Regions from separate parts of the Anaerostipes hadrus ATCC 29173 genome, predicted to be linked through region 1. Evidence: a T-box and tRNA genes for the amino acid it is inferred to sense, from the RefSeq annotation. Region 1 holds a T-box; the other holds one or more tRNA genes.

What was found. A T-box is a leader RNA that pairs with one kind of tRNA and senses whether it is charged. The one in region 1 lies ahead of pheS (phenylalanine--tRNA ligase subunit alpha), so its partner is inferred to be a tRNA-Phe.
Region 2: it has a tRNA-Phe gene. The T-box ahead of pheS (phenylalanine--tRNA ligase subunit alpha) is inferred to sense a tRNA for this amino acid. The anticodon was not compared.

The regions. Positions count from the first base shown of each region.
Region 1 covers NZ_AP028031.1:912,476-929,097, reverse strand. Annotated here, with positions in the region: gene QUE18_RS04530 (BlaI/MecI/CopY family transcriptional regulator) at 1-245, opposite strand, end outside; gene QUE18_RS04525 (sodium-dependent transporter) at 463-1,788, opposite strand; gene QUE18_RS04520 (hypothetical protein) at 1,812-2,660, opposite strand; gene QUE18_RS04515 (helix-turn-helix domain-containing protein) at 2,653-2,877, opposite strand; gene QUE18_RS04510 (hypothetical protein) at 2,892-3,863, opposite strand; gene pheT (phenylalanine--tRNA ligase subunit beta) at 4,054-6,474, opposite strand; gene pheS (phenylalanine--tRNA ligase subunit alpha) at 6,531-7,550, opposite strand; T-box leader at 7,642-7,872, opposite strand; gene QUE18_RS04495 (DMT family transporter) at 7,910-8,791, opposite strand; gene QUE18_RS04490 (PTS sugar transporter subunit IIABC) at 8,958-11,048, opposite strand; gene manA (mannose-6-phosphate isomerase, class I) at 11,107-12,042, opposite strand; gene QUE18_RS04480 (DUF956 family protein) at 12,079-12,465, opposite strand; gene QUE18_RS04475 (PTS system mannose/fructose/sorbose family transporter subunit IID) at 12,633-13,547, opposite strand; gene QUE18_RS04470 (PTS mannose/fructose/sorbose transporter subunit IIC) at 13,568-14,365, opposite strand; gene QUE18_RS04465 (PTS sugar transporter subunit IIB) at 14,398-15,381, opposite strand; gene licT (BglG family transcription antiterminator LicT) at 15,606-16,436, opposite strand.
Region 2 covers NZ_AP028031.1:499,207-515,828, reverse strand. Annotated here, with positions in the region: gene QUE18_RS02475 (BglG family transcription antiterminator) at 1-1,478, opposite strand, end outside; tRNA gene QUE18_RS02470 (tRNA-Gly) at 1,711-1,781, opposite strand; tRNA gene QUE18_RS02465 (tRNA-Phe) at 1,788-1,860, opposite strand; gene QUE18_RS02460 (HD domain-containing protein) at 1,933-2,415, opposite strand; gene QUE18_RS02455 (HAD domain-containing protein) at 2,430-2,930, opposite strand; gene QUE18_RS02450 (DUF378 domain-containing protein) at 3,113-3,319, shown strand; gene QUE18_RS02445 (electron transfer flavoprotein subunit alpha/FixB family protein) at 3,448-4,425, opposite strand; gene QUE18_RS02440 (electron transfer flavoprotein subunit beta/FixA family protein) at 4,444-5,247, opposite strand; gene QUE18_RS02435 (acyl-CoA dehydrogenase family protein) at 5,269-6,405, opposite strand; gene QUE18_RS02430 (FAD-binding oxidoreductase) at 6,494-7,921, opposite strand; gene QUE18_RS02425 (L-lactate permease) at 7,977-9,527, opposite strand; gene pepT (peptidase T) at 10,265-11,488, shown strand; gene QUE18_RS02415 (amino acid ABC transporter ATP-binding/permease protein) at 11,645-13,309, opposite strand; gene QUE18_RS02410 (ABC transporter ATP-binding protein/permease) at 13,311-15,074, opposite strand; gene QUE18_RS02405 (YbaN family protein) at 15,067-15,483, opposite strand; gene QUE18_RS02400 (ABC transporter ATP-binding protein) at 15,503-16,312, opposite strand; gene QUE18_RS02395 (FecCD family ABC transporter permease) at 16,302-16,622, opposite strand, start outside.

The DNA of each region.
Region 1 (16,622 bases):
TGTTCTTTATAATCCTGCTCTTCGATCAGATAATTAATATAAGAATATTTCCCAATCTGATATGTTGTCACATATCCTTTCTCTTCTAAATGAAGGACAAATGTACGGATCGTTGTTCTTTTATAATCTTTTCCGTAATCTTGTTTTAGATTTTCAATCAGCTGCTGTAATGGCATATCCTTTCCATAATCCCAGATACATTTCATCACAACCTGTTCTGCACTTGTTAATTCTTTTAATTCCATAGCTAAATCCCCTTTATCTTTGTTATTTATTCTATATTTATAGTCATATCATATTCGATGATACTTCTACTTTGATAGTTATATCATAACAAAAATCTTCTTAAATGTAAATATCCTTTTCTTGCAATTTCGTATGATTTCTTGGAACTTAATTTGTTTACTTTCATATAAGAAAAAATCGCAGCCAAGATATACCTTAACTACGATTCTTCATTCCTCACCCAATTCCGCCTAACGCAATCCCAAGCACCAATACCAAAATACAAATTGGTACATAAATATATTTGCAGATTGGATAATACATCTTTGTAAATTTTGTTTCTCTTCCTTTGTTTATCTGTGTTTCTACATATTTCTTTCCGGCGATCCAGAAAAACATGATTCCTGCGAGTCCTGCTCCTAGTGGGCAGATGTAAATGGATAGGATATCCATCCAGTCAGATACGATGCCCTGGATCAATAAGGAGACGATCACGCCGATCACTGCGATGATCACGCAGGCGGTCTTTCTTCCTACATGAAGCTTTTCCTGTACGGTTGCAATTGGTGCTTCGTAGAGATTGATCAGTGATGTCATTCCCGCAAAAAGCACTGCAACGAAAAAGATGATCGCGATGATCGTACTTCCTGGCATGGAGCTGATCAAGTTTGGAAGATAGATAAATAACAGCCCCGGTCCTCCTTGATCCAGTGTTGCTCCAGTTGTTGCCATAGCTGGGATGATCACGAGTGCTGCAAGCATCGCAGCGAGCGTGTCAAAAAATGCAACTCTTGCCGCAGATGATGGGATGTCTTCTTCATCGGATAAATACGATCCATAGATCAATGTTCCATTTCCTGCGACGGATAAGGAGAAGAAGGCCTGTCCTAGTGCAAAGATCCATGTCTTTGGATCTAAGATGGCCGCCTTATCGACTCTGAAAATATATTGATATCCCGTTGCTGCCCCTGGCTGAAATGCCACATAGATTCCAAGGATCACAAACAGCGCAAAGAAAATTGGCATTAAAATCTTATTGGCTTTCTCGATCCCTGCTCCTACACCAAAGATCAAAATACACATACATAAGATCAAAGCAAGAATCTGCCAGATGTTATTTCCAAATGCAGATGCCATTGTTCCAAAACGTCCACCAAATTCTTCGATCGTCTTTGGTGCAAGTGTTGCCCCTGTGAAAGTTCCAACAGCATATTTTAAGATCCACCCCATCACAACTGTATATCCGATTGCCATAGCAAGAGAACCAAGAACTGGTATCATTCCTAACCCTTCCCCGACTTTTCTCTTTCCTTTCTTCTCACAGACCATCCCAAATGCATCAATCGGTCCAGACCTTGCCGCACGTCCAAAACTCATCTCTCCGATCACACCAGTGGATGCGATCACAACGACAAAGATAAAATATGGGATCAAAAAGGAACCCCCTCCATACAAAGATACCCTTGTCGGAAACATCCATATATTTCCCATACCAACTGCCGAACCAATGCAGGCGAGGATAAATCCCCACCTGCTGTTAAATGATTCTCTTTTATCTTTCATATTTTAATTTTATCCTCCTGATTTTACTTTTTAAACTTCAAGTCTGTCGGTGTCAATACTCCATTATCTCCAAGCTGCTTCCATTTATATGTGAAATTCTTCTTTGCTGAATGTATCTTCTGTCTGTTGATCGTTTGACCTTTCATACCGATCAGCTGTTCATTTATAATAACATATGCTGTATCTTTTTGCATCTGGTATTGTTTTATTTTAGGTGAAATATAGGCTGTTTTTTTGATCTTGACATCATCTTTGTTCATTTCGATAATCTGAATCTTTCTTACTGCATGGTCTGCTTTAAATTCCACTTCATAACTGATTTTTTTATCTCCCACATCCGATGAAAAGTTTAGTGTCATTGACTGACCTTTTCCAAAATCCTGCACTGATGCACATCCCATAAATCCATCTGCATTCTTTAAATAAACTGTTCCATCTGATCTTTTACAAATCATTCCCAGACTTGTTGTTACTATGCCTTTTGTTTCTTGAACATACATTGTTGCCTTTACTTTTTGTTCTTTTTCCTTCGATGTGATATTATTTTTATCATCCATTTGTCCATCAACGTTTGATACGAAATTAAAATGTGTCAACTGTGGATCTCCATCCATACTGACAGTATCTTTTTCTGGCATATATTTATATAGAAAATATCCTTTTATTTTCTTAAAATGCACAAATCCTTTCTTATCTTTCACTCCAGCTATCTTACCGTCTGGTATCCTGTCCCCTACAACTGCATAAGCTCCATATAATTCTTCCTTCGCCTGTCCACTTTCGTCCTTCTTTGCAATCTGGCATCCTGTTAAGACTACTACCGTAAGCATAACCGCTATAAATATTCCTGTTTTTCTGATTCCCCTACTCATCTTCTTCCTCCAATCTCCCGTCAAATTTCAAGATATCTCCAACATCGCACTCAAGATAATAGCAGATCTTATTGATCGTTGAGAAACGCACTCCTTTTGCCTTGCCGCTTCTTAAGATTGACAGGTTTGCTTCTGTAATATGGACTTTTTTACATAATTCTTTGGATGTCATATTTCGCTCTTTTAAGATGTCATCCAAATGTATTTTAATTGCCATAACTATCATTCCTTCTATATAAACTGGTCATTTTCTTCTTTTAGTTGTTTGGTCCGCTTGAAGTATTCATAGAAGATCAATGCTCCAAATGCTATGATCAATGGTTCCATGGATACATCTGGTGCAAATGTAACATTTACATTCTGTAAGGTTGCTCCTAATAAAAACTGATAAAAATTCAGGATAAAATCTGATATGACTGTAACCACTGCGGTAACCTTTGCAACACTTGCGAGTCTTGCCACTGTCATCATCTGCTGCTCTTCCTTATGATCTTCGATTGCTTTTACTACATGAATGATGTTGATAAATAGCAGGATTGTCATAATGATTGGTAATAACTGTAATACTGATTTAAGCCATTCTATTGAAGATACATTTTGCAGTTTATTTTCGCTCTTATGAAGCAGTTCGAATGTCTTTGCATATGTGATCAAAAGCGTATAATAACTGACTAGCGCAGCAATGAGTCCTTTCATCCCAAAATATAAGCGGCTTTTCCAATTCTTCTGGCTGTCATCTCCAAGAAAACGGATTGCTTTCATGATCAACCACATAATCAGGACGCTGTAAATGATGAATGCGTAAATAATTTTCATTACAATCAGACTATTCTGGTCCATTGAAAAAATGTCTGGCATTTTCTGATACATGAGTCCTGGATTGATGAACATATACATGGAATAAAATAATAGCCCTGTGAATGCAACAAGTAATATGTCTTCTTTCTGTGTTCTTCCTCTTTTTCTCTGATAGATGATATAGATTGCTGGTATCATTGAAATGACTGCGTATATGATGATCGCGATGACATTTCCTATTGCTGAACTTAGGGATAGAAATCTTAGCCCTTTTCCTATGAGTTCAAATGGTAAGTACATGATCTGTAGTGCTGCTGTCATATGTAGGATTTTGCTTGCTATAAATGCAAAAAGGATTCCTGCGATGACTTCGATCAGGATTAGTTTATTTATGTTTGATTTCATCCTATCTACCTCCAATTATTGTTTTTCGATAATTTCAAGATTATTGTAGCATAAAAATTATTGAAAAACAATAATTTTTAGAAAAAGTTTCCTTTGGAATATAAACTTCTTTCTGGTGAACAAAAAATCCCCTGACACTATTATCTGCCAGAGGATTTTAATTCTCACTTTATTTTGTTTTCGATCACAATTAAGCACGTAATTCAACGCCTAATTTCTTCAGTTCATCAAGAATCTTCTCAACGATCTTAGATACTTCTGCGTCCTCTAATGTACGGTCTTTTGCTCTGAATGTTAAGGAGTATGCTACGGATTTATATCCTTTTTCGATCTGGTCTCCTTCGTAGACATCGAATAATTCGTAGGATTCGAGAAGTTTTCCACCTTTATCTTTGAAGATCTTCTCAAGCTGTCCAACAAAGATGTCTTTCTTCATAACCATACTTAAGTCACGTTTCATTGCTGGGAATTTGGCTACTCCTTCGTATTTGCGGTCGAAGGTTGCTTTCGGTACTAATGTTGGCATGTCAATGACCGCTACATAGACTTCACCTTTCATGTTATAGTTATCCATAACTTCTGGATGAATCTGTCCGATGTAGGCGATTTTTTCTCCATCGATCGTCACATCTGCTGCTCTTCCTGGGTGTAAGAATGGATGTTCACCTGTTGGTGCATATTCAGATCTTCCACCTAATCCTAAGGAATCAAGCATATCTTCTACAACACCTTTTAATGTGAAGAAATCACATTCTCCGTACATTCCAAGTGTCATCTGCATTCTTTCATCTGGTAATTCTGTTAATGGTAATGATTTTGGAATGTAGATATTTCCAAATTCATATAATCTTACATTTTTATTTCTGTGTGCTAAGTTTGTAGACAGAGATGTTAACATTCCGTTTAAGGAAACTGTTCTCATAATACTGAAGTCTTCTCCTAATGGGTTTGAAATCTCGATTGCCTGACGTTCTTTTGCATTTTCATCTAATAATAATTTATCGAATACTTTTGGACTTTCGAAGGAATATGTCATTCCACCACAGAATCCGTTCTGTTCTGCTACATTTCTGCAGACATCTTCAACACGGATCTTGAATGGTTTCTTACCGGCTGTGGATTCTCCGTTTGGTAATGTAACTGGGATGTTATCATATCCGTAGAATCTTGCAACTTCTTCTGCAAGGTCTGCCATACGGTGAAGATCCTGACGGAAGGATGGTACGATGACTTCATTTGTTGCTTCATCATATCCAAGGTCGATTCTTCCGAAATATTCTAAGACTTCTTCTTTGGATACATTTGTTCCAAGAAGGGCATTCATCTTGTCTACTTCTAATGGAAGGCGGATCTGTTTGACTGGATTTGGATAAACATCAACGGCTCCTCCAACAACTTCTCCTGCTCCTAATTCTTCGATCAGCTGGCATGCACGATCCATCGCTGCCATTGCATTTTCTGGGTCTAATCCTTTTTCGAATTTACCAGATGCATCGGTTCTTAAACCGATTCTCTTAGAAGAAAGTCGGATATTGGTTCCATCAAAGCATGCTGCTTCAAATAATAATGTCTTGATATCATCTGTTACCATAGAGTTTTCTCCACCCATGATACCTGCGATACCAATTTCTTTTTCTCCATCACAGATCATTAAGACATTTTCATCCATTGTTCTTTCTTCACCATCTAATGTAGTGAATTTATCTCCTGCTTTTGCACGGCGTACGACGATCTCTTTGTTTGCGATCGTATCAAGATCGTATGCATGCATTGGCTGTCCGAATTCTTCCATCACGTAGTTTGTGATGTCAACCAGGTTATTGATCGGGCGGATTCCCATCGCAGCTAATCTTCTCTGCATCCATTCTGGTGATGGTGCTAATTTGATATTTTTTACAACTCTTGCTGTGTATCTTGGGCAAAGATCCTCGTCTTCGACTCTTACTTTGATGTAATCATTGACATCTTCATCATTTCCAGTCTTTGTGACAACTGGTGGAAAGAAGTCTTTCTTAAATGTAGCGGCTGCTTCTCTTGCCATACCGATCATGCTGAAGCAGTCTACACGGTTTGATGTGATCTCGAATTCGACAACTGCATCGCGAAGTCCTAAAGCTTCAACTGCATCATCTCCTGGTTTTACGTCTTTATTGAAAATGTAGATTCCATATTCCGGTGCTTCTGGGTACATGTCTCTGGAACTTCCAAGTTCTTCAATAGAACACATCATACCAAAAGATTCTACTCCACGAAGTTTTCCTTTTTTGATCTTAATTCCGTCTTCTGGGTTCTTTCCACCGTCATGTCCTCCGGCAACTCGTCCACCGTCTAAGACAACTGGTACTAAGTCTCCTTCTGATACGTTTGGTGCTCCTGTTACGATCTGAACTGTTTCATCTCCAACATTCACCTGACAGATGATCAGTTTGTCTGCGTCTGGATGTTTTTCGATCTTCTCAATCTTTCCGACTACGATCTTTTCTAAGTTTTTATCTAAATATGTGACACTTTCCATGTTGGAACCAGATAATGTCATTTTATCTGCATATTCCTGTGGTGTGCAATCAAGATCAGGCACATAAGCTTTGATCCATGAAATTGGTGTATCCATTACTTTTATTCTCCTTTATTCTATCTTCTCTATTCGAAATATTCTTATCGTTTCTCTTAGAACTGTGATAAGAATCTCTTATCGTTTTCGTATAACAGACGCATATCGTCGATCTCGTATTTTAATAATGCGACACGCTCTAAACCGATTCCAAATGCAAATCCTGAATATACTTCTGGGTCGATTCCGCACATTTCAAGCACGTGTGGGTGAACCATTCCACATCCTAAGATCTCGATCCATCCGCTTCCTTTACACATACGGCATCCTTTTCCACCACATTTGAAACATGTCACGTCTACTTCCGCACTTGGCTCTGTAAATGGGAAATGATGTGGACGGAATTTTACTTTGGTATCTGGTCCGAAGAATTCTTTTGCAAACTGTTCTAATGTTCCTTTTAAGTCTGCAAATGTGATTCCTTTATCTACAACTAATCCTTCTACCTGATGGAAAGATGGAGAATGTGTTGCATCTACTTCGTCAGAACGGAATACTCGTCCAGGTGCGATCATACGAATTGGCATCTGTCCTGTTTCCATGATACGAGCCTGTACAGGAGATGTCTGTGTTCTTAACACGATATCTTTGTTGATATAGAATGTATCCTGTTCATCTTTTGCAGGATGATTTGCAGGAATATTTAACATTTCAAAGTTGTATTTATCGTATTCTACTTCTGGTCCTTCGACAACTTCGTATCCCATACCGATAAATACTCTCTCTAAATCTTCCAGCGCGATCTGGTTTGGATGACGATGTCCTTTTTCATGAGTTTTTCCAGGTAATGTAACGTCGATGACTTCACGTTTCATCTTTTCTTCACGAACTTTTTTCTTTAATAATGTCATCTCTTTTTCTAATGCTTCTTCGATGACTGCTCTGGTATCATTGACCATCTGTCCAACGATCGGACGTTCTTCTTTGGCTACGTCCTTCATTCCTTTTAATACCTGAGTTAATTCACCTTTTTTACCCAGTACAGATACACGGATATCATTTAAACTATCCATTGCATCTGCTTGCTCGATTTTCTCCAAGGCAGCTTTCTTGATTGCCTCTAATCTCTCTTTCATCTGCTTAGTTCTCCTTTATTGATCTTTTCTATATTCTCGGATCAGGTTACTTTTTCTTCTGTATTCAGGCAAAAGAAAAAGAACCCGTCCGCAAAGGGACGAGTTCTTAATATATACTCGCGGTACCACCCTAATTCCTATGGTATCGTTAAACTTCTTCTTAATTACCATAAGCACTTAAGTCTCTGCATAACGGGCAGACTCCGTTATCTCCTACTGATACATGATATGAAAATGATTGTTGCATCGCATTCAGAGATACAGCTACGGTGTGAAATTCGGAAACTTTTGGTTTCTTACTGTGCACCATCAATGCCTTTAACGTTATTATTCTATAACATTCTTATGGCATTTGTCAATTAAATTTTCTGTGGAAGTTGTGCCAATACGATTGCTATAAACATCAACCCACACCCTATCAACTCTCTATGGCTCAAATTCTGATGCAGAACTAAAAAGCCAGCGATCACAGAGGTCACAGATTCCAGACTAAGGATCAACGATGCTACCGTAGGATTCATATTCTTCTGCCCCACGATCTGTAATGTATAAGCAACTCCACATGACATCACTCCTGCATATAAGATTGGTTTCCATGCAAGTAAGATCATGCTAATCTCCGGATGTTCAAAAAGCATCATTGGAACAAAACAAAGAATCCCGCAGATAAAAAACTGAATACATGACATTTTCACTCCATCATTAAATTGTGTAAAATAATCGATCACTAAAATATGAATCGAAAATGCAATTGCACCTAAAAATACATAGATATCCCCTTTTCCAATCGAAAATCCGTCCGTAATGCATAAAAAATAAAGTCCTGCAAGTGCGATCACAACGCTGATCCAGACGGATAATCCGCACTTTTTTCCTAAAAATAATCCCAAAATTGGAACAATGATAATATAAAATGCTGTAATAAATCCTGCTTTTCCTACAGTTGTATACATGATTCCAAATTGCTGCAAGGTGCTTCCTGTAGCTAATGCGACTCCGCAACAGATTCCGCCTAATAGCAATCTCTTTTTCTCCGTGAAGTATGTTTTCTTCCTTACTTTTCCTCTGTTTAGAAACGCAATACACGGAATCAATACAATGCCTCCGATCAATGTACGAACACAATTAAATGTAAATGGTCCAACATAATCCATTCCAACACTTTGTGCAACAAATGCAGCGCCCCATATGATCGCAGCTAAAAATAATGATAATGATCCTTTGATCTGTTCTTTTTTCATACTTTTCAAACCTTCTCTTTCGTTAGCATATTGAATTTATTTTACTACGGTAGTTTTTTGTCTGCAAGTAAAAAGAAAGAATGCATCTTATGATCTGATATCGATCATAAATACATTCTTTCTTTTTAAGTTTAAGAATTGTATCTATATTTAATTTTATAGTTACCTATTTATAAAGGGTCAGTATTTCTTCCCCTACGTTACACTCTCCAATATGTTTCAATGAAATACTTGCGTATTCCGCATTATTACTGATAACTACCGGAGTCGTCATAACATATCCATCTACTCTCATATCTTCTAAGTCGAACTCACAGATGAGCTCTCCTTTTTTTACTTTCTGACCAGCTTCTACTTTCATATAGAAGCCTTTTCCACCTCGCTTTACTGTATCAAGCCCAAGATGTATCAAAACTTCTGCTCCATCTTTGGATTCCATAGCAAGGGCATGTTTTGTCCTAAACACTGCTGCGATGATCCCATCTACTGGTGCATATAGTTTTCCTTCTTCTGGTTTAACTGCAAAGCCTTCCCCTAACATTCCACCAGAAAATGCCTCATCTCCAACTTCTTCTAGTTCAATCACGCATCCTTTGATCGGACAGGCGATACTTTCCTGTTGCATTTTATCTTTGGAATGTGTATTTTCTTTTAGTAATTGTTTGATTTCTTTCTTTGCTCGTCTTGTCCTTAAATAATCTTCCAGTTCTGATTTTAGCACCGTTACATATGGACCATAAATGATCTGAATGCTGTTTCCTCGTTTCAAAATTCCCCTTGATCCTGTTTCTTTGATCATGGCATCATCCACCAGACTTATATCTTTCAGTCCACATCGAAGTCTTGTAACACAACAGTCAATATCACCGATATTCTTTTTGCCTCCAAGTCCCGCTGCGATCTTTGCTAATAATTCTTCTGAAAAATCTTCTCTGTATTCATATTCTGGCTCTTCTTCATATTCTTGTGCTGGTTCTTCTTCCCTTCCTGGTGTTTTGATATCAAATTTCAAGATCAGAAAATGGAATAAGAAATAATACACTATGAAATAAACAATTCCCAGTGGAATGACCATCATCCAGTTTGTTTTTTCTTGTCCTTGCATGATTCCAAAAAAGAACAGATCGATAAGCCCTCCAGAAAATGTTAATCCAACTGTAATCTTCAATACATGCATCATCATATATGCAAGTCCTGCAAAAACACAATGTATTCCATATAATCCAGGTGCAATAAATAAAAATGTAAATTCCAACGGTTCCGTAATTCCTGTGAGCATTGATGTTAATGCTGCTGAAATCATAAGTCCACCGACAACTTTTCTCTGTTCAGGTCTGGCACAACGGTAAATTGCAAATGCCGCTCCTGGCAATCCAAAGATCATCAATGGGAATTTTCCTGCCATAAATCTTGTTGCTTCCACATTAAAATGTGTTGTTGCTGGATCTGCTAATTGAGCAAAAAAGATATTTTGTGCCCCATCGATCATTTTCCCAGCAACTTCCATCGTTCCACCTAGCGATGTCTGCCAGAACGGGAGATAAAATACATGATGAAGTCCAAATGGGATCAATGCACGTTCCATCACTCCATAAATAAACGTCCCTAAATAGCCTGAAGCTCTCACAATTCCTCCAATGGAATACATCAGATTCTGGATCGGAGGCCAGATAAAGAACATTAATATTCCAACTCCAACATATACAATGGTACAAATAACCGGCACTGCCCTTGTTCCGCCAAAAAACGATAAAACTTCTGGAAGTTTTATTTTATAAAAACGGTTATGAAGATACCCGACACCAAGTCCGACAAGAATTCCTCCAAATACACCTAACTGTAGTGATGTTATTCCAAGAATCTGATCCGTTGCTCCCGCATGCATTGTATATGTATCACCATACAATGATAACATCGATGAAATAGCTTCGTGCATAACGAAAAAAGACAATGCCCCTGATAATGCTGCTACCGCTTTCTCTGCCTTTGCCATCCCAATTGAAACTCCCATTGCAAATATCAACGGAAGATTGCCAAATATAATACTTCCACAATCACTTCCAACTTTAATTACTCCATACAAAATAGTCCCCGGACCCATGATCTCCATCAGATGATAGGCCCGAAGCATTGTTTCATTTGTCAAAGATCGTCCAATTCCAAGCAAAAGACCTGCAACTGGCAAAACAGCGATCGGAAGCATAAATGCACGTCCGACTCTTTGCAAGACGCCAAATACCTTTCCTGTTTCCTTCATATAAAACTTCCTTATTCTATATATTCTTATAATCCTTCTTTATCTATTATGGTCATGATCATAATGTGGAGATCATGACTTCCATATCTCCATCAAAAGTAACTTCTTTCTGATCGGAACAGATCACAAAATGGTCACCTTTCTTTACTTCATTTCCTTCAAAAATTCCTGTTCCCTCTATGATGCTTACCATCATAAATGGTTCGTCATTCTTGATCACATTTTTTCCATTCAACTGATAACGATCCACTTTAAAGAATTCACTGTCAACATATCTTGTCTTTGTACCATTCTCAAGAATTGTCTGCGGAAATTCTTTGTTCTGATCAATATCTGCTGGTACATTTGTCACATCAATAGACTGCTGTACATGAAGCTGCCTTTCATTTCCATCCGCATCTTTTCTATGATAATCATAAACACGATATGTAATATCAGAAGACTGTTGTGCTTCATAGATCAGCGATCCGCTGCAGATCGCATGTAATGTTCCAGATGGAATATAGAAGAAATCTCCTGCTTTGATCTTGAATGAATTTAACAGATTGTCATAATCATCATTCTCGATCGCTTTGACGAATTCATCTTTTGTCTTTGCATGGTGTCCCATGACCATCTTTGTTCCTTCATCCGCTTGAAGAACAAACCAACATTCTGTCTTTCCTAAAGAATTCTCATGTTCCTTCGCATACACATCGTCTGGATGCACCTGTACAGACAGGTCATTTTTCGCGTCAATGATCTTTACAAGTAATGGGAACTGGTCTCCTTCGATATTTCCAAATAATTCTCTGTGGTTTTCAAATAACCAGGATAATGTTTTTCCTTTATATTCTCCATCTGCGATCGTACAATCTCCATTCTTATGTGCAGAAATTGCCCAACACTCTCCTGTGTGATCACTCGGAATCTCATATCCATAAATATCTTTTAATTTTGTTCCACCCCAGATCATTTCTTTAAAAACTGGATTCATTCTTAAAATATGTCCCATAGCTACCTTCTTCACCTTTCAACTCTAAAACTACATTTATTTCTTGATTTTCGCATTCTTCTTTGATGGTATAAAATTACGTTTCAACACATCAAAAAAGCTTAGAGAACGCACCAGACGTTCGGATGGTATATACTGATTGATTGCACGTAACACTTTCTTAGGTTCTTTTGATGCAAATGAAAATGTTCCATTTTTCTTTGTCTGGATCGCATAACGTGGGATTTTCTTTCCTTTAAACATCACAGATGCGATCACATAATCAACTTCTTCCCATGGAATCTGAATATAATCATTGACATTTCTTGTATTAAAGAATTCAAATCCTTTGTCTCCAACCATGATCTTTCCATAGTTTGTAAGTCCCTGATACGATGTTGCTTCCACAACAACATCAACTCTTGTATTAATTGATTGTGCCATAAGCTTTCCTCCGATTCTGTAGGTTCTTCTTTATTTATTCTATACAATTTTCTTTGCTTATACAAGATGACTTTTCGTTCATTCTTACCGATATATTTTTTATATTCTTCTTATATAAGCAAAAAGCCCGGACTTCCGGGCCTTTTGTATATGTGCTAGATCATCTCTTATAATAATCCGATAACGTGTCCACCAATACCAATAATAAATAATGCGATGATGATGATGATTGGAGAAACGTTTTTCTTTAATAACCACATGCATAACAGTGTTAGCAGTAATGGTACAAATCCAGGAATCAATGAGTTTAAGTTATCCTGAAGAGTTGTAACTTTTGTTGGATCAAGTGCCATACCGGATGCCTGCTGTGTTAATGCTGTTTTGATTCCTTCTGCTCCTGCTGGAAGTTTAGCCCAATCGATGTAAGCTCCTTTACTTAATGTAACCTTAGATACTACAGGTGTAAAGTTGATACTTACCCAACGTTCGATCAAGGCACCAAGGACGAACATACCAAGGATAGATGCTCCTTTTGTTACTTTCTGAAGTAATCCACCTGATAAGTCTTCTGTGATCTTTGTTCCTACATTGTAACCAAATTCCTGTGTATACCACATGAATGCCCAACGAATTACATTCCATAATACGAAGAATAAGATTGGTCCAAGGATACTTCCACCCATTGCAAGGGAAGCTCCTAAAGCTCCAAGGATAGGTCTTGCTGTGAACCAGAATACTGGATCACCAACACCAGCTAAAGGTCCCATCATTCCGACTTTAACACCTTGGATCGCACTGTCTTCTACAGGTGCACCATTTGCTTTATCTTCTTCCAGAGCCAGTGTAACACCGATAACTGGAGATGCAACATATGGATGTGTATTGAAGAATTCCAGATGACGTTTTAATGCTGCGATCTGATCTTCTTTTGTTGTATATAATTTCTTGATAGCTGGGATCATTGCGAAACACCAACCACCATTCTGCATACGTTCATAGTTCCAAGAACCCTGAAGGAAAGTAGAACGTAATGCTACAGACAATCTATCTTTTTTACTTAATTGAACTTTTTTCTCTGCCATTTTTCTTACCTCCTTCTTAATCAATAATCATTTAAAATATCGCCTAATGGGTCACCAGTATTGCTTCCACCGTTACCAGATCCTGCATTCTCAGACAGTTTCAGGTAAATCAGTGCCATAGATACAGCGATAACACCTAATGCGATCAGTGTTAAGTCTGAAACAGCAGCCAGACAGAAACCAATTGCGAAGAAAGGCCATACTTCTTTTGTAGCCATCATGTTGATAACCATTGCGTAACCTACGGCTACGACCATACCACCACCGATGGACATACCATCTGTTAACCATGCTGGCATACTATTTAATGCTGCAGCTACGGCAGATGATGGAATTGCAAGTAATGCTGCTGCTGGGATCGCGATACGGATACCCTGTAAACAAACTGCAATGATATGCCATGCTTCTACACCTTTGAAGCTACCTTTTGCAGCAGCTGCATCCATCTGATGAACACAGATAACGGAAAGTGTACGAACGATCATTGTTAAGAATAATCCTGCTACTGCTAATGGGATTGCTACTGCGATGGCAGTATCAACACCAGCTCTTCCCTGTCCACCCTGAACAAGAATGATTGCAGATGCAACGGCTGCTAATGCAGCATCTGGGGCAACGGCTGCACCGATGTTAGCCCATCCTAAAGCGATCATCTGAAGACTACCTCCAAGGATGATGCAAGGAACAAGCTGTCCGGTTACAAGTCCGATTAATGTACAAGCTACTAATGGCTGATGGAACTGGAATTCATCCAAAACACCTTCCATACCAGCCAGGAATGCAACGATAACAACTAATACCATTGAAATAACTGACATGATAATTCCTCCTATATATTTTTCTAAATTGATTATTTAAGTTCTGCTTTCGCTTTCTTAAGCATTTCACCCATGTTTTCTGGAGAATCGCTTGGTACTTTACGTACATTAAATGTAACACCTTTGTCGATCAGTTTCTCGAAAGTTTCTACATCTTCTTTACCCATCGCAACAGCTTTTGTTACTACTACTTTACCTGTTGAATGTGCAAGTGATCCTAAGTTAACCTCTTTGATGTCAACTCCACCTTCGATTGCTTTTAATACATCCTGAGGTGTTTCAAACAGAAGCATTGCTTTTGTCTCACCAAATCTTGGATCTTTTGATACTTCGATCATCTTCCAGATTGGGATAACGTGTGCTTTTACTCCTGGAGGTGCTGCCTCAATGATCATTCTCTTACGAAGATCATCTTTTGATACGGCATCAGATACAACAATGATACGGTCTGGATTTACCATCTTTGTCCATGTTGTAGCCACCTGTCCATGTAATAAACGTGTGTCGATACGAGTAAGACCGATCTTGATGTGACCGTCTCCAAGTACTGTTCCTTCTGGGATTGCTCCCTGAGGTGCTGCCACAGCAGCTGGTGCAGCTTCTTCTTTCTTAGGTTCTAGAGATTCTGGATAGATTCTCACACCTTCTTTTCCACTTCCGGAAATCTGAGCTGCAACTTCATGTGCTGTGTCCATCATCATACGAGATGCGTATGCATCGATCAACATTGGAAGATTTAATCCAGCAACGATTGCCCATTTATCCTCATGTCCGGCAATTAATCCGTTAGCCTGATTAAATGGAGTTCCACCCCATAAATCAACCATAATCAGCACTTCATCCTGGTTTTCGAATCCGGCAATGGCATCTTCCATCTGTTTTTTGATGTCTTCTGGTCCCATACTTGGCTGTAATGTACAAGCCGCAACATTTGGCTGGTCACCAAAAATCATGGACCCGGACTGTAAGATACCCTTGGCGAAATCACCATGTGTAGCAAGAATAATTCCTACCATTTTTTATTCCTCCTTTTCTATATTTTCATAAGCTAATTAATTATATATATTATAAGAAAATTCTTATAAATAAAAAAACCTGATTCAAACCTGTAAATCTCCACCATCCAAATTCCCCTGCAAAAATACTTTCACAAAGAAACCTGGACTCTCTGGAAAATCCATGATTCAAATCAAGTTTAGCCTGCATTACCAGTAACAATCCTGATCAACAATATAAACTTTTATCTTGTCGTAACTCGCTTGATATGTACGGTTAAATACATAAGTTCTTCATCTGTAATATCATGATTGCAAGTCTTCTTCACGTAGTCTTTGATCTCATCTACGCATTCAATACATTCGTGATACTTATTCCTTATGATCTCCTGGAATTCTGTATCATCACTTTTCACTTCTTTGCCAATATAAACTCTTTGTGCAAAGAACTTCAGATGCGTGATAAATCTCTCATAGAAAACAGACTCCTTATCAATCTGCTCTCCAAAATGTTTATCCACGATCTTCAAAATATCATTCACAAGCTTCGTCATAGAAACCATCTCTGTCATGTCCAGATCAAGTTCCGCATTCACAATATGCAATGCAATGAACGCTGCTTCATCCTGTGGAAGCGTAACCTTCAGTTCTTTCTCTATCATACCGATCGCTACTTTCCCGATCAGATATTCCTGATAATAAAACTTCTTGATCTCCCATAAAAATGGATTCTGGAATGGTACTCCCATCTCAACTCTCTCAATCGCAAAATTGATGTGGTCTGTAAGTGAAACATATATATTATCATTAATATTCTTCTGTAATGTATCCTTCGCATACTGAATGATCTTATTACAAATCTTCACTCTCTCGATCGGAATATCAGTTAACATCTCCTGAAAACGCTGTGTCATACCATGATCTTTCATGACATAAGTCTTCTCAATCTGACTCAACTTAATCTCATCTCCCTTGTGCTTTTGAAAGCCAAGGCCCTTTCCCATCAGTACAACTTCTTTATGATTCTTGTCCTCTGAAATTACAATGTTATTATTTACAATTTTTGTAATCTGCACAACTTTACCTCATACTTCTCTAACGAAAAGACTTCCTGTTGCGCATTCACAAAAAAATAAACCTCACTTATAAACTTCCCTTCTGTGAAATTCAATAAGTTGGTTTAGCCTGCACTACCAGTAACAATCCTCCTCGTAATCTCCTGTTAACTTATGTCTACATTTTAACAAGGTATCTTCACTTTG
Region 2 (16,622 bases), 410 kb from region 1:
GCAATTTCTGTAATGTTCGAAATACTGACATTATTTTCATGCTTATACTTCATACATCTTTGCAAAACTTTCATTCGATCATTATCTGTAAGAATCGGATGTACTAAAATCAGATCTTTTTCATTTTCAATTACGACTGTCGAAATCACTACATTATAATCATGTGCTCTCTCATATTCTCTTAATGAACACACGTCAACTACATCTGCATCTGGGACAAGTGTCTGAATCTCACCCCATATCATATTTGCAGTACTGACTCCATTGGGACATACGATCAAAATTCTTAATCTGTTTTCTTTTTCCTGTCCTGCACTGATAAATGCGCCAAAATGTAATGTTATATACGCAATTTCACCTTCCGGAATCGGAAATCCAATTTCTTTTTCCAAATATTTACAGGTTCTTGCTGTGAGTTCAAAGAGATCTCCATACTCATTTTTTATATTATCTAACATAGGATTCGCAAGCTGTACTCCATATCGATATCGATACATTGATGTCTTTAAATGAGCTGCCAGTGCCTCTGTTAACTCTCTCTCCTTTGAGAATCCAACTCCTGCAATTCGTGAAAAAGCTTTTACAAGTATCCTGGAAAGCCATTGTGATTCTTGCCCAGATTCTTCTTCCATAAAATCTACCGGTATACTCTGCATTCTTGATCCCAGTAAATGTAATGTCAGATATAATTGTTCACTTTCTTTTAAATCTGAAAATCTTCTAGATACCATTTCATACTCTTTCGTATCCATAATCTCCATTTTTTCTTTTTTCGAAAATTCAACAACATCTGTACGATTATCAATGGTTGAAAAGAACACTGCAATAGTGTATAACGTTCCTTGTACATATTGAACATCCAACGCGTTTTCAATATCTTTTAATCTGTCCAAAAATTCTTGTACTTTTTCTGGAGCGTCTAACGGAAGAATTCCTTTCTTATAAAAATCTGCAATTGAACTAAAATAAGAAAAATAAATACTTCTTTTTCGTACAAGATCACCCTTAATGTGATACCCTTTTCCATTTTCGTAAATCAGCTGCAGCTGATATTCAGAAATGATTCTTCCTGCCTCTTTCACATCGCTTATCGTTGTATTTCTACTCACCTGACAAAAATCCATAAAATCATCAAGAAACAAATTTCTATTTCTTTGCAAAATAGAACATATAATGATCTTTACTCGTTCTGTTGGTGTAAACACATAAGCAAGTTCAGATGGTATCATCTTTAATCCTGCACGAATCATTGCTTTTTGTTCATCGTCAATTCGTATTCCCTTTTTTCGCTCAACGACTAATTCTGACAGATGTTGTGCCTCCATCCATTCATTGATCTTGCGTATATCATAATAAACACTACGCTTAGAAATATTCATTTCTTCTGCAAGTTGTGTGATCGATGTATAGCCATCTTGATATAATAAATATTTCAACATCTCATGACATCTTACATCTAAGTTATATACGATTGACATGTTCTTACCTCCTTTTGCTTTCCATATATTTATCATACCGAATCAACTCTTAAAATAAAAGTCCAAGAAATGTACAAAGAAAAAGCACAAATCTGCAGAATGTACACAGTGCAAAATTTGTACAAAACTACTCATGTTTGTGCATTTATCGTTTAGATGGATCCTGTACTTTTATTATTTTTATGCTTAAACATAAAAAAAGAAGAATGCATAACATTCTTCTTAATAAAAGAGCGGGTGATGGGAATCGAACCCACGTGATCAGCTTGGAAGGCTGGAGTTCTACCATTGAACTACACCCGCATACAATGCCCAGAGCCGGAATCGAACCAGCGACACGAGGATTTTCAGTCCTCTGCTCTACCGACTGAGCTATCTGGGCAGTTAAATTGTTGTCTCATTTCTGCGACTTCTATACTTTATCATATTCCTCGACTCTTGGCAAGCTTTTTTTTCAAAAAATTTTATTTATCAGCCAGATTCCTGTTTTTGTCTTAAAAATCTTGCCTTTTACGGACTCAATTGTCTCTCTAGAACTTTGTTCTTCTGCAAGATTTACTAAAAAATCTGCTTCTACAAGAATCTGATAATCAATACCGTCAATCTGATCATATGTATGGTGATGTCCGATCAAATAGCAGACTCTGTCTGTTTTTGCTTTGTCATATTGTAAGTCTTCCAGCATCTGCTGTGCAACTGCCGGTCCTTCAACCTCTTGGTATTTTCCTGCACTACTGTTGTATTTTTCTTCGCTTATTTTGATACCGATATCATGTGTTAATGCAGCCACTTCCAGGATGTCTAAAATTTCCTTATCTAATCCTTCCTGTTCTCCGATCAGCTTTGCATACGCGTGTACTTTCAAGAAATGCTGGATTCTCTTTGGCTGACCTTGATAGTAATCGATCATTGCTGTTGTCACTTTATTTATATCCATCTGTTAACTCTCCTTTAGTATTTTTTGAAAAAGCTGAATAATCTTTTCTTATTTAAGATCTTAATTGCTTTGTCTGCATCTTCTTCTCTTAATCCACCTGTACAAAAATCTGTCTTGACCAGATGTTTGTCAAATCCGTGTCTATGCCATTCATATGCACCATCATCTAATATGACAAAACCTTCAATCTTCTCTTCACACTTATCCAGCCAATCTTTGATCTCATCTTCTCTTCTTCCACTGCTTAGGTATTCTGTCTTATCTATGATCTTTAGGTCGTATTTCGCTAAGATGTCAACTAGAATCTGACACCAGTCCTGCACAGCATCACTGTGTTCTGCCCATCCGTATCTCCAGGATGATGATAATACGATCTTTGCTCCTGTTGCATCTACGATTGTTTTTAAATTCTTAATGTTATCCTCATCTACAGAAATCAGCTGATCATCTTCGCATTTCTCGAATAATTGCTGTGAATTCAATACTCCGTCTACGTCTAAAAAAATAACTTTCATGCCTTTGTTCCTCCTTTACCTTCACGGTAGTCAGACATGGTCTTTGATGAGTATTATACTCTCTTTTTTTTTAAACGTAAATGTATTTTAAGGTTTTTAATACCTTGTACATAAAATCCTTTTTTTTGTAAATACTATACTGGAATTCTTTACATTTCACATCAAGGAGGTTTGATTTTATTATGGGAAATAAATGTTTGGATTGTACAGCTTTAACGCTTACGATCATTGGTGCTATAAATTGGGGATTGATCGGATTCTTCCGATTTGATCTTGTTGCATTTTTGTTTGGAGATATGAGCTGGCTGTCACGAGTTGTGTATGCACTTGTTGGATTATGTGGATTGTATATGCTGGCATTTTACCGGCATTGTGGACGTGATATATAAAAGTTTCTTCTTATTAATTATACACGGAAAGAAAGGCCAGGCTATGGCATACGCCATAATCTGACCTTTTATAAATGGTGAATATACATTAAGTATAGAAACAAGCTATTTTAAAAATAGATATTTATTTACTGTGCATCCTTGATCTTCTTGATCTCTTCGATCATAACAGGAAGCACTTTCATAACGTCTCCAACGATTCCTACATTGGCTACGTCAAAGATTGGTGCATCTTCATCTTTGTTGATTGCTACAATGTATCCAGAATTCATGATTCCTGATACGTGCTGTGTAGCTCCAGAGATTCCGCATGCAATATATAATTTTGGTGCAACGATCTTTCCAGACTGTCCAACCTGATGAATCTTTGATACCCATCCGTCTTCAATGGCTGGTCTTGTTGCTCCTACAACTCCTCCTAAGAGTTTTGCAAGATCGTCAACTAATGCGAAGTTTTCTTTGCTTCCCATTCCACGTCCACCAGATACGATAACTTCTGCTTCTTCCAGGTTGATCGTTTCTGCGATTTCTTTTACACTTTCTGTGATCTTTGCTTTGATCACATCATCAGCTACTTTTACTTCTTTGGCTACAACTTCACCCTCAGTTGGGTCTTCCACTTTCTGGAATGCTCCGGAACGTAATGTTGCTATCTGTGGTGTTGTCTTGATCTTTACATCTTCCAATACAGTTCCACCATAAAGTGGGCATGTATAGATAACTTCTCCATCTTCTGCTTTGATATCTAATACATCGGATGCACATCCTGTGTTACATTTTGCTGCAACAACTGGTGCGATATCTTTTCCATCCTGTGTTCCACCTACAAATACAGCTTCTGGATTTTCTTCTTTTACTAATTCTACTAAAACCTGAGCATATGCATCGAGATTAAACTCTTTGTAATCTTCGCTGTCGACACAGATGACCTGATCGGCTCCGGCCTTTGCTACTTCTTTTGCTGCATCTGCTACTCCACCTCCAATAACAACTGCCGTAACTTTATCGGCAAGTTTCTTGGCTGGAGATAACATTTCCAATCCAACTTTGACTGGATTTCCTTCTGCAGTTTCTACATATACCATGATATTCTTACATTCTGCCATGTCCTTTGTTCTCCCTTCCTAGAATACTTTGGCATCTGCCATCATAGCGACTGCTTTTATTGCTGAATCTTCTGGTGTTTCTTCCTGAATCTTGATTCCGGCTTCTTTCTTCGCTGGTTCATATAATTTAACGATCTGAACCTTTGCATTAGATTCTCCGACTTTTTCTTTTTCAAGATCAGCAAGATCAACTTCTTTAATATCGCCGATTGGTTTCTTTCTTGCTGCCATTTTATTCTTGATCGTTGGGTAACGTGGGTCATATTCTGGTTTTGTGACTGTTACAACACATGGTGCAGAAGCTTCTACTGTACGGTATCCTTCTTCTGTTTCCTGTTTTGCTGTCACTTTATCGCCATCTAAAGCGATTTCTGTAATATTTGTGATCACACTTGTTCCAAGTTCTTCAGCTAACATTAAGCCACCCTGTCCAAGTGCGGCATCTGTTGCTTCTTTTCCACAGAATACAAGATCAAATTTCTGACCATTGTCCGCTTCTAATTTTGCGATCACATTTTTTAGGATATTTGCGATTCCTGTTGTGTCAGATCCTTTGAATGCATCATCACTTACTAAAAATGCATGATCTGCACCAACTGCAAGACAGTTTTTCAGAGAGTTCTTTGCACTATCTTCTCCGACACATACAACTGTTACTTCTCCTTCAGAGGATTCTTTTAATCGTGCTGCCATTTCGAGAGCATAGGTGTCAAATGCATTTACAACAGGTGTTACGTTTGCTAAATCCGGTGTTCCTTCTGCATTTAAATGGATTTCTACAGAATCATCCGGAACCTGTTTGATACATACTAAAATGTTCATAGTCTTACTCCTTCTTATGTTCTATCTTCCGATTGTGTTATTTGCTACGACGATTCTCTGAATTTCGTTACTTCCTTCGAAAATCTGGAAGATCTTAGCATCTCTTAATAATTTCTCAACTGGATATTCTCTGCTGTATCCATATCCACCGAACATCTGGATTGCTTCAGAAGCTACTTCCATTGCGATATCAGATGCATAGCATTTTGCGATCGCTGCTTCTTTGGAATGTGGTAATCCCATATCCATCTTTGTTAAAGCATGTGCAACCATCTGACGAGCTGTTTCTGTTTTGATTTCCATATCAGCTACTTTAAACTGCATTGCCTGATTTTTGATGACTGGTTTACCAAACTGAACTCTTTCTTTGGCATATGCAATACCTTCATTGATACCACGCTGTGCGATACCTGTTGCAACACATCCCATCCAAGCTCTTGCCTGGTCTAATGTCTTCATTGCGATTGAGAATCCTCTTCCTTCTTCTCCAACTAAGTTTGCAGCTGGAATACGACAGTCTTCTAATACAACATCACATGTGTTTGATGTACGGATACCCATTTTATTTTCTTCATTACCTGTGCTTAATCCTGGTGTTCCAGCATCAACTAAGAACATAGAGATTCCTTTAACACCTTTTGTTTTATCTGTCATAGCTGTGATACAGTAGAAAGAAGCGATTCCTCCATTTGTAATGAAGCATTTTCTTCCATTTAATACCCACTCATCTCCGTCTTTGACAGCTGTTGTTGTTCCTGCACTAGCATCAGATCCTGCTCCTGGTTCTGTTAAACAGAAAGCTCCAAATCCACCATCAATGATCTTCTGGCATACATGTTTTTTCTGTTCTTCATTTCCTGCGATCAGTACTGGTTTTGTTCCTAATCCACTGGCAGAAATTGTTGTTGCAAATCCTGCATCTGCGATAGCCATTTCTTCGATCAGTGCCGCAACGTCTACTCTTGATAATCCTGGTCCACCGTATTCTTCTGGTACTTCTAATGAATGTAACTGCATTTCAATGGCTTTGTCATAAATTTCTTTTGGCCATTCTCCACTGACGTCGTATGCTTTACACTGTTCTTTTACTTCGTTTTCACAGAACTCGTGTACATCCTGTAATAAGTCTTTTGCTTCCTCTGAAATTAAATATGCCATCTTGATATCCTCCTAAAATAACCTTAAAAAAGCTTTGTATATGTTTTATGTTACTTGTTTATGTTTGATTAATCGTTTCCTATTAAAATTATAATTTGTAGCAGATCTTACCTGGATTTAAGATCATATTTGGATCAAAGACTTCTTTGACACCTTCCATGATCCTCATCTGAACTGGTCCGAGAGACTCTGCTAGGTAGTCCATCTTTCCATGTCCGATTCCATGTTCTCCAGAGATCATTCCACCGAATTCTGTTGCTTTTGCATATACTTTATCCATAAAGACTGCAACCTGTTTCTTAAACTCTCCTTCTTCCATGTCATTACTGCATGTATAGATATGTAAGTTACCGTCTCCAGCATGTCCAAAGCTCTTCACTCTGAAATCAGCTTCTGCTTCTAATGATTTTGTATATGTCAGGAATTCTGCAATCTTATTTGTTGGAACTACAACATCACATTCATCTAACAGTACAGTATCTGCTTCAATTGCCTCAAGTAATGCTCCGCGGACAGCCCATGCATCTTTCTTTAAGGCTGGTGTATCAGCAACTAATACATCAATTGCTCCTGCTTCTAATACTACTTCAGATGCCTGTTCAATGATATCTTCCAGTTGTTCTTCAGAATTTCCATCAAATGTTGCTAATAAATATGCTCCAATCTCTGTTCCTTCTAATTCTTTTGGATATACCTGTTTTCCTAAGAACTTCTCAGTATCCATAACAACTTCTTTTTCCATAAATTCCAGAGCCTGTGGTGCCAGATGATGCATAAAGAACTGTGGTACTGTTGCAATACAATCCTCTAAGTTTTCATAAGGAATGATCAGACTGATCACTGATTTTGGTGCTGGAATTACTTTTAATGTAAGTTCTGTGATAATACCCAAAGTACCTTCAGAACCGATCATTAAGTTTAATAAGCTGTATCCTGAACTTGTCTTTGATACAGTAGCTCCAAGTTTTACAATCTCACCTGTTGGTAATACAACTGTCATGGCACGTACATAATCTCTTGTACATCCGTACTTAACAGCTCTCATACCACCAGCGTTGGTTGCTACGTTTCCACCGACTGTTGCGAATTTCTCACCTGGATCTGGTGGATATAATAATCCTTGTTTTTCTGCATCCTGTGCAAGATCATTTAAAAGGACTCCTGATTGAATCTTCACTACAAAGTTTTCTTTGTCATATCCAAGGATCTTGTTCATCTTTGTAAGAGAAATCATAACACCGCCACCGATACTTACGGCTCCTCCTACTAATCCTGTTCTTGCACCACTTGGTGTTACAGGAACCTTGTTTTCATTACAAAGTTTAACGACAGCTGCAACTTCTTCTGTTGATGTTGCTTCTACTAAAACTTCTGGTCTAGCTTTTCCGTAGATTGCCATCTCATCATGGGTGAAATCCTCATTGATTTCATCACCCACTAAGACACGTTTTGGAGCGATCTCTTTGAATTTCTCGATCATCTCTGGTGTCACTTTGTTATACTGATACTCACTCATTTATCTTCCTCCTTAAAAGTTTATAGCTTTTTAATATCTTTTATCTTTATCATTTTCAGATCAATTTAACTCCAAAGTAGCAAACTAATCCATAGATGATAACGAATAATACGAAATATTTGATAACCTTTGTTAAGATTTCACTTTCTTTTCCTACCGTTGCTGTTGCCGCTGTCGCTACTGCGATACTCTGTGGAGAAATAATCTTTCCTGCGGTACTACCAACTGTATTTGCAGCTACCAGCCAGATCTGGTTGATATTTAATTCTGCTCCTGTACTTGCCTGTAACTTGGAGAATAGTACGCTGCTTGATGTAGAACTTCCTGTTACGAATGTTCCGATAGATCCGATCAGTGGTGCAACTAATGGATAAAAGCTTCCTGTTACACGTACGATAAAATCTGCGATAGACTGTGTCATTCCGCTGTATCCCATGATCTTAGCTGTCGCAAGCACTGCCATGATCGTAATGATCGTCTTAAACATCTGAATCACTGTCTTGCCTAAAACAACAAAGATCTCACCAACTGGACATCCCTGAATCAGTCCTCCAATAAATGCTGCGATCAAGATCAGCACTCCTGGTGTTGATACCCATGTAAATGTATATGGGCTTGCTCCCTCTCCACTATAAATTGGTACATTTGATTTGATCGCTGATAATGGATCATGAATCGCTGGTACTAATGTTGAAGTCAGAAGTAAGAACAGTAATACAAGAATGAATGGGCTCCATGCAACAAATGCATCTTTTACTGTCATCGTAGTATCATCATTATCTTCGATTTCTACATCAAATTTACTTGCCTTACCTTTCAGCATTACTTTTGCAAGGATGATCGTTACTGCCATACTGCATACAGATCCGATAACTGCTGGAAGTTCAGCTCCTACAAATTTTGCTGTCAGATATTGTGGTACTAAGAATGAAAGACCTGACATCAATGTAATAAATAAAATTTCTTTATAATCACCGATTCCTTTAGCTCCTTCATGTTTTCCTGTGATGAAAACAACAAGGAAAGGAACGAGAATTACCATGATCGCAAGTTGTAATACAACATAAGATGCTGTCATATGTGGACTAAATCCTGTTACATTTGCTGCTGTAACCGTTGGAATTCCGATGGATCCAAATGCTACTGGTGTCGTATTGGCTACCAGGCAAACAGTTGCTGCAAAGATTGGTTCAAATCCTAATCCGCAAAGGATTCCTGCTGGAATCGCTACAGCTGTTCCGAATCCTGCCATACCTTCCATAAATCCTCCAAATCCCCATGCGATGATCAGCACAAGAACTCGTTTATCTCTTGATACAGAAGTAAGCATTTTTTTAATAAGTTCCATGTTTTTCGTATGTACGACCAAGTTGTAAGTAAACACTGCTGCCACGATAACCAGACAGATTGGCCAGATTGCCATTGCAAATCCTTCTAACCCTCCTGTGAGGACATCAATAATTTTTTGCTTCCATAAAAAAAGTGCTTCAATGACTGTAATGATCAAAGCGATCGGACAGGCTACATGTCCTGCCATCTTTAATCCGCTTAATGCAATGATCAGCCAGATGATAGGAAGCATCGCTAATAAAAAGTGAATGAACATCTTAAGTTCTCTCCTTTCTTTTCAAATATGAGCGGGTTCCGATATCCTATTTTTCAGCGTATACGCGACATAGTAAGATTGGTCCTACCAGTTACTGTACTTATATGGTAGGACCAATTTGACAAAAAGTCAAGGAATTTTTTTCGCAAAACGATTTATTCTTTTTCTATTTTCTTTTCTTTTTTGTAGAAATTGCACAAAAAAAGCAGCATTTTTACAAACATACTATTTTCAATCCAACCATTTTAAGCCATTTGTATAAATACTGTTTTTTATTTATTTGTTAATTTTTCATCAATTTCCACAAATTTCGTATTTCGAACTATTTTACGGAGTCTTTTTCTTTCGTTATACTATTTTGATATTGCTTCCATATGATCGTGGACAATATCACTACAATATAGTCGTCAATGCCTGCCCATATATGACTCCATGAATCCTTGCAACCGCATTTAAAAGATACAATAACGGGATCAGCAGAACTTCATTGGCTAGTCCCATTTGTAAAAATGTAATAAACATATTTGCTTTGAATACAATTCCGATTGCTGCAACTGGTGCATTCCTATAGACTACGAGAGTCTAGTTTAATACGATGGTTGATACACTCATCAATATAGAAAAAATTGAAGATTAATTTTACTGTTTAATCTTACAAAACTGAAGAAAATATGTGTTATATTATCTATATACTTTATAAAACGCAAAAGAAATTATCACGAGGTGAATAAATAATCATGAAAGCTTACGAACGTTTATTAAATTACGTCAAAATTTTAACTCCAAGCAATGAAAACAGCCAAACTGTCCCTTCTTCTGATTGTCAGTTTAATCTTGCCCGAGTCTTGGAAAATGAAATGAAGGAACTTGGTCTCAGTGATGTCTACTTAGATGACAAATGTTACCTATATGGCAAATTACCTGCCACAAAGGGCTATGAAAACTGTCCTGCGATTGGATTTATTGCTCATATGGATACTGTTTCTGATTTCTGTGATCACCCGATCCGTCCGATCCTCACGAAGAATTATAATGGAGAAGCTCTTCCTCTTGGAGATAGTAGTCTGGTTCTTGATCCGAAAGTTTTCCCTCATCTTTCTTCTCTCAAGGGTCGTACTTTGATCACATCGGATGGTACAACGATCCTTGGTGCAGATGATAAGGCTGGGATTGCTGAGATTCTTACGATGGTAGAACGTCTGATCAGTAAAGAGATTCCTCATGGTCCGATCAGCATTGCATTTACTCCAGATGAAGAAATTGGAAGTGGTGCTGAGTATTTTGATATCAAGCGGTTTGATGCTGATTTTGCTTATACTTTGGATGGCGATACCGAGGGTGAGATCCAGTTTGAAAATTTTAATGCCTGTAAAGCTGAGTTTGAAATCACTGGTTTTAATGTACATCCTGGTTCTTCGAAGGATACGATGATCAATGCCTCACTTGTAGCTATGGAGATCAACTCTTGTCTACCTTCTATGGAGACTCCTAGAAACACGGAAGATTATGAGGGATTCTATCATTTGATCGACATGAATGGTGATGTTAGTCATGCAACATTACATTACATTGTGAGAGATCATGATCAGGGGTTGTTTGAGGCGAAGAAACAGACATTACGTTTGATCGCGAAAAATATGAACGAAAAATGGGGTAATGGTTGCGTTACTTTAACCATTACGGATCAGTATCAAAATATGGCCGAGATTATTAAGGATTGTCCTCATTTGATCAAAAATGCAAAGAAGGCTTGTGAAAATGCTGGTGTAGCTCCATTGGTTCTGCCGATTCGCGGAGGTACAGATGGATGTCAGTTAAGTTTTCGAGGACTTCCTTGTCCGAATCTTGGAACTGGTGGACATGCTTATCATGGACCTTATGAACATATTAGCGTTGAAGGAATGGATATGTGTGTTGATATTGTTGTGGAATTGATTAAATTGTATACTGAAGGTTGTTGATGTATAAATAGAGAAAGAACAATGTATTAGGGTCAGAAAAACGAATTTCATTGACGGCTTGACCCTAATACATTGTTCTTTCTCTATTTATACACTCAAATCTTTCAGTATACACTACTTACAGATAAGATACTTCATTCTTCACTTTTCACTTCTTTACGAAACTCTTCCTGCATCCATATGATACACGTCGTCTGCGATTCCCATGGTAGATTCTCTATGGGATACTAGTACTACGGTTCTTCCTTTACTTTCTTCTTTGAGTGATTTCAAGATGATTCCTTCATTTAAAGAATCCAAGTTACTTGTTGGTTCGTCTAGTAATAACATCGGGCTGTCGTGTAAGAAGGCTCTGGCGATTCCGATTCTTTGTTTTTCTCCACCAGACAGGGTGTCTCCGAGTTCTCCGACTTCGGTGTCGTAGCCATTTGGCAGGGACATGATCATGTCATGGATAGAGGCTTTTTGAGCGGCTTTTATGATTTCTTCTCTTGCTGCGCCTGGTTTTCCGATCGCTATGTTATTGGCGATGGAGTCGTGGAAGAGTTCGGTTTCCTGAGTTACGTAGGATTGTGTGTTTCTTAGTGTCTTGGTTGGGATTTCTTTCACGTTTTCTTCTGAAATCTTTATGTTTCCTTTGTTTACATCCCAGAAGCGCATCAGAAGTTTCAACAGTGTGGACTTTCCGCAGCCGCTTTTTCCACAGATTCCGATGACTTTTCCTTGTTTCATATTGATGTTGCAGTCTTTTAGGATGACTTCTTCATCATAGGCAAAGGTTACATCTTCTACGGATGCACCTTCAAAACTTATATCAGCTTCTCCTTCTGATTCTTCTACCATTGGTTCTTCTTCGAGTAAGGATAACACTCTTTCTCCACTTGCTAATGTCTGGTTTAAATTGTTTGACAGGCTTGACAATGCAGTTACTGGGCCAAAAGAACCCATCATAGCGATCGTTGCAAGCAGCATAGCATCAAATGTGACATTTCCTGCCTGATATAAATGATACATTAAAAAGAACATTCCAAACGAACAGCAAAGGATCACAAAGTCTGTGACAGCTCTTTGCATAGCTTCCATGCGATTCAGGTCTTTTTGCATTTTTCCTAATTCAATGGATTTTTCACTTATTTGTGCTTTTCTCTTTTTACCTTGTCCATACTGAATCGTTTCGTCTATTCCACGGAGAGATTCTAAGACAAAACTGTTCAGGTTTCCGAATCCGCTTCGGAATTCCATTCCTTTTTGTCCGCCTTTTTTTCCATTTCTTAATGGGATCACGCAGCCTACCAGAAGATAAGAACAGACTGCAAAGATTCCTGCATAGACATGAAATCTTCCGATAAATACAACCATGATCAATGAAGTTAAAATTGCGATCATGATTGGAGAGATCGTGTGTGCATAGAATACTTCTAATAATTCAATATCGGTTGTGATGATTGAAATCAGATTCCCCTTTTCCCTGCCGTCTAATTTAGCTGGGCAAAGCTTCCGAAGTACCGCAAATACCTGATGTCTGATGATCGCTAACAGTTTAAATGCAATAAAATGGTTACAATACTGTTCTGCATAATGGAGGATTCCACGCATCACTGCAAGAACCACCAAAATAATCAGATATTTCGTCACACGCTGCCCTTTCATAGCAAGAAGTACACCATGTCCGGCTGTGATCGTCAGGAAAATGGCACACAGATACCCTAAGGTTCCAAGAAGCACTGCCGCTGTCATAATGTGTGCCAGTGGTTTTACAAGACCGATCATTTTCCCCATAATCTTTATGGAACTTCTTCTTTGTTTTGTTGTATTTTCCATCTTACACCACCTTCTTCTTTAAAGACTCATTCCATGACATATTTGCAGCATAAGATTCCAGTTCCTTCTGCTTATCAAATAAATGCTGGTATGCACCTTTTTTACGCATTAAATGTTCGTGTGTTCCCTCTTCTGCAACAATTCCATCTTTCATCATATAAATACAGTCAGAATCTACAACATTGGATAATCTATGGGAAATAAACAAGATCATCTTTGTCTTTGATAATTCCCGAATGACATTCATGATCATTTCTTCACTTTCCATATCAATATTGGATGTCGCTTCGTCAAATATGTAGATCGGTGTATCAAACAGCAGCGCTCTTGCAAGTGCCAGACGCTGTCTCTGACCACCTGAGAAGTTTTCCCCGCGTTCTGACAAGACAGTCTGTAATCCATCCTGTTCTTTTAAAAATGCCAGAAGATTTACTTTCTCTAACACTTCTTCCATCTCTTCTTTGCTTGCATCTGGTTTTGCCATACGAAGATTTTCTTTGACTGTTCCTGCAAATAAATAACTGTTATGTGTGATCTTCGTCATATGGGACATCAATTCATTTTCCATAATATCGGAGATATCCACACCACCGATCTTGACACTTCCAGTATATCCACGATTTCTCGCTGTTAAGATCCCTGCCAGTGTACTTTTTCCGCAGCCAGATTCCCCAACAAAAGAAATAAAGCTGTTTGCAGGGAAGTTCATTGTGATTCCTTTTAAGATTTCACGATCTTTTTCATAAGCAAAATGAACATCATCAAGTGAAATCTCTAACTCTCCCTGTGGAAACTTGGATTCTCCGCTCTCTCCTTCTTCCAGATCAAGCAGTCCAAAAATCTTATCACTCGCTGCCATTCCATTCATCGCAATGTGGAAAAATGATCCTAACAATCTTAACGGAATAAAAAATTCTGAAGCCAACAATAAAATGATCAATGCTCCGCCAATCGTGATATTTCCAGCAATATACTGATGAATCGCTGTGATCATTCCGACAGCAGCGCCACCGTAGGCTATGATATCCATGACGCTGGTTGAATTTAACTGCATTGTCAAAACTTTCATCGTGATCTTACGAAAATTCTGCGCTTCCTCATCCATCTCAACCGCTTTCATTTCATCCGCCTGATAGATCTTTAATGTTGTCATTCCCTGAAGATTCTCAAGGAAACTGTCTCCTAATGTTGTGTATAGTCCCCAGTATTTATTCAATAATTTCTTTGCGAGTTTCTGCACCGCAACGATTGAAATCGGAATCAATGGAACGCAGATCAGCAGTACCGCACTTGCCTTTAAACTGATAAAGGATAAAATGATAAATAATGTTACTGGTGCTAAGATGCTGTAAAACAACTGCGGAAGATATTTCCCAAAATAAATTTCAAGCTGCTCCACACCTTCGGTACTCATCTGTACGACTTCTGATGTTGAAACATGTTCCCGATAAGAAGCCCCTAAACATAACAATTTCTCATAGATCTTTTCTCGTAAAATTCTTTTCACATCAACACTTGCTGCAAATGACGCCCTTGTTGCCATCTGATCACATAAGAAACGGATCGCTACTGCAACCACCAAAACCATAAATGTTGTAAGGATCACCTGATTACTCATCTGGTGCATCAAAATACAGTCCACCATTCTTCCAATGGAAAAGATCGCTGCGATCTGCCCTAATAATGCGATCCACTGCCACAGGACCATCTGTACAATATATTTTTTTGTATGGGAAAGTAATTTTACCAATCTTGTTTTAATCATATATTATTTCCTTTGCTTTCTCTTCTTTGACAGTTTCTACTTTCAGTCCGAAATATAAGAAATGAAAAATCCATACGATCACAAGAACAACACGACCGATCGGTACGTTGTTCATCATGATAAAACCGATTGCCATTAAGATCGTTACCATCGCAATGATGGATCTCTTTGTTTTCTTCGTCATTGCTTTCTCTTTTGCAAAGCTTTCCAAGTGTTTCTTGTAAAGACTTGTCCCTAAAAACCAATCGTGAAGTCTTTTTGAGCCCTTTGCAAAGCAAAACACTGTTGCCATGTAAAATGGAACCGTCGGCAGGATTGGAAGTACAACCCCTATCGTCCCAAGCACCAGACATAAGATTCCAAGTGCCATCCACACATATCGGATCGGATTTTTTCTCATATTTTTCATCTCCTTTTTTATTAATATTCTATACTGTCAGAACAAATTTCTGTCCATCGATATCTGCTACATTTAAATGAACATCGTAAAGTTCACTGATACTTTCGGTTGTGATCACATCCTTTGGATCTCCCTGTACCAATACTTTTCCGTCTTTTAATCCAATGACTTCATCAGAAAAATGAATGGCCTGATTGATCTCATGAAGTACCATCACGATCGTAATTCCGTATTCCCTGTTTAATTTCTTGACTAGTCGCAGAATATCCAACTGATAACGGATATCCAGATACGTCGTTGGCTCATCAAGGAATAAGATCTTCGTGTTCTGTGCCAGTGCCATTGCGATAAAGACTCGCTGTCTCTGGCCACCAGAAAGCTGACTTAACTCGCGGTTCCTGAATTCCTCAAGTCCTGTCACTTCGATCGCATGATCGATCAGTTTCTCATCTTCCTCACTTTTGCCGCCCATTAATTTCATATAAGGGGTACGACCATAAGAGATCAGTCGTTCCACGGTGATATCATCGGCCGCCTGATTATACTGATGAACGATCGATACTTTTCTTGCAAATTCATTTAACTTTAAATTCTTGATATTCTTTCCATGCAGAAAAACTTTTCCACGGTTTGGATTCAGATTCTTTGTCATTAGAGAAAACAGTGTTGATTTTCCACATCCATTGGCTCCCATGATCGTTGTGATCTTACCTTCTTTGATCATTAAGGAAATATCTTTTAGAATCTGATTGCTTCCATATGCAAAGGATAAGTCCCTGACTTCCATCGCTGGCTTCTCTTCTTGTAATCTTGCAAGGAGTTCTTCTTTATTTGCCATATCTTCCAGACCTCCTTAATAGTAAGATAAAGAACGGACCACCGACAACACTCATGATCACGGCAGCACTGACTTCATTTGGTGCTGCGATCGTACGTCCGATCGTGTCTGCCAGCAAAAAGGTAAATGCCCCAAAAAATGCAGAAAACGGGATCAGCATCTTATGGTTGCTTCCGACTAAAATTCTTCCGATATGTGGAACGATCAATCCAAGGAAGCTGATCGCACCTGCAACGGCTGTGGAAATACTTGCAAGTAAGACTGCAACAAGTGAGATCACGATTCTTGTGACATTGACATTCACTCCCAA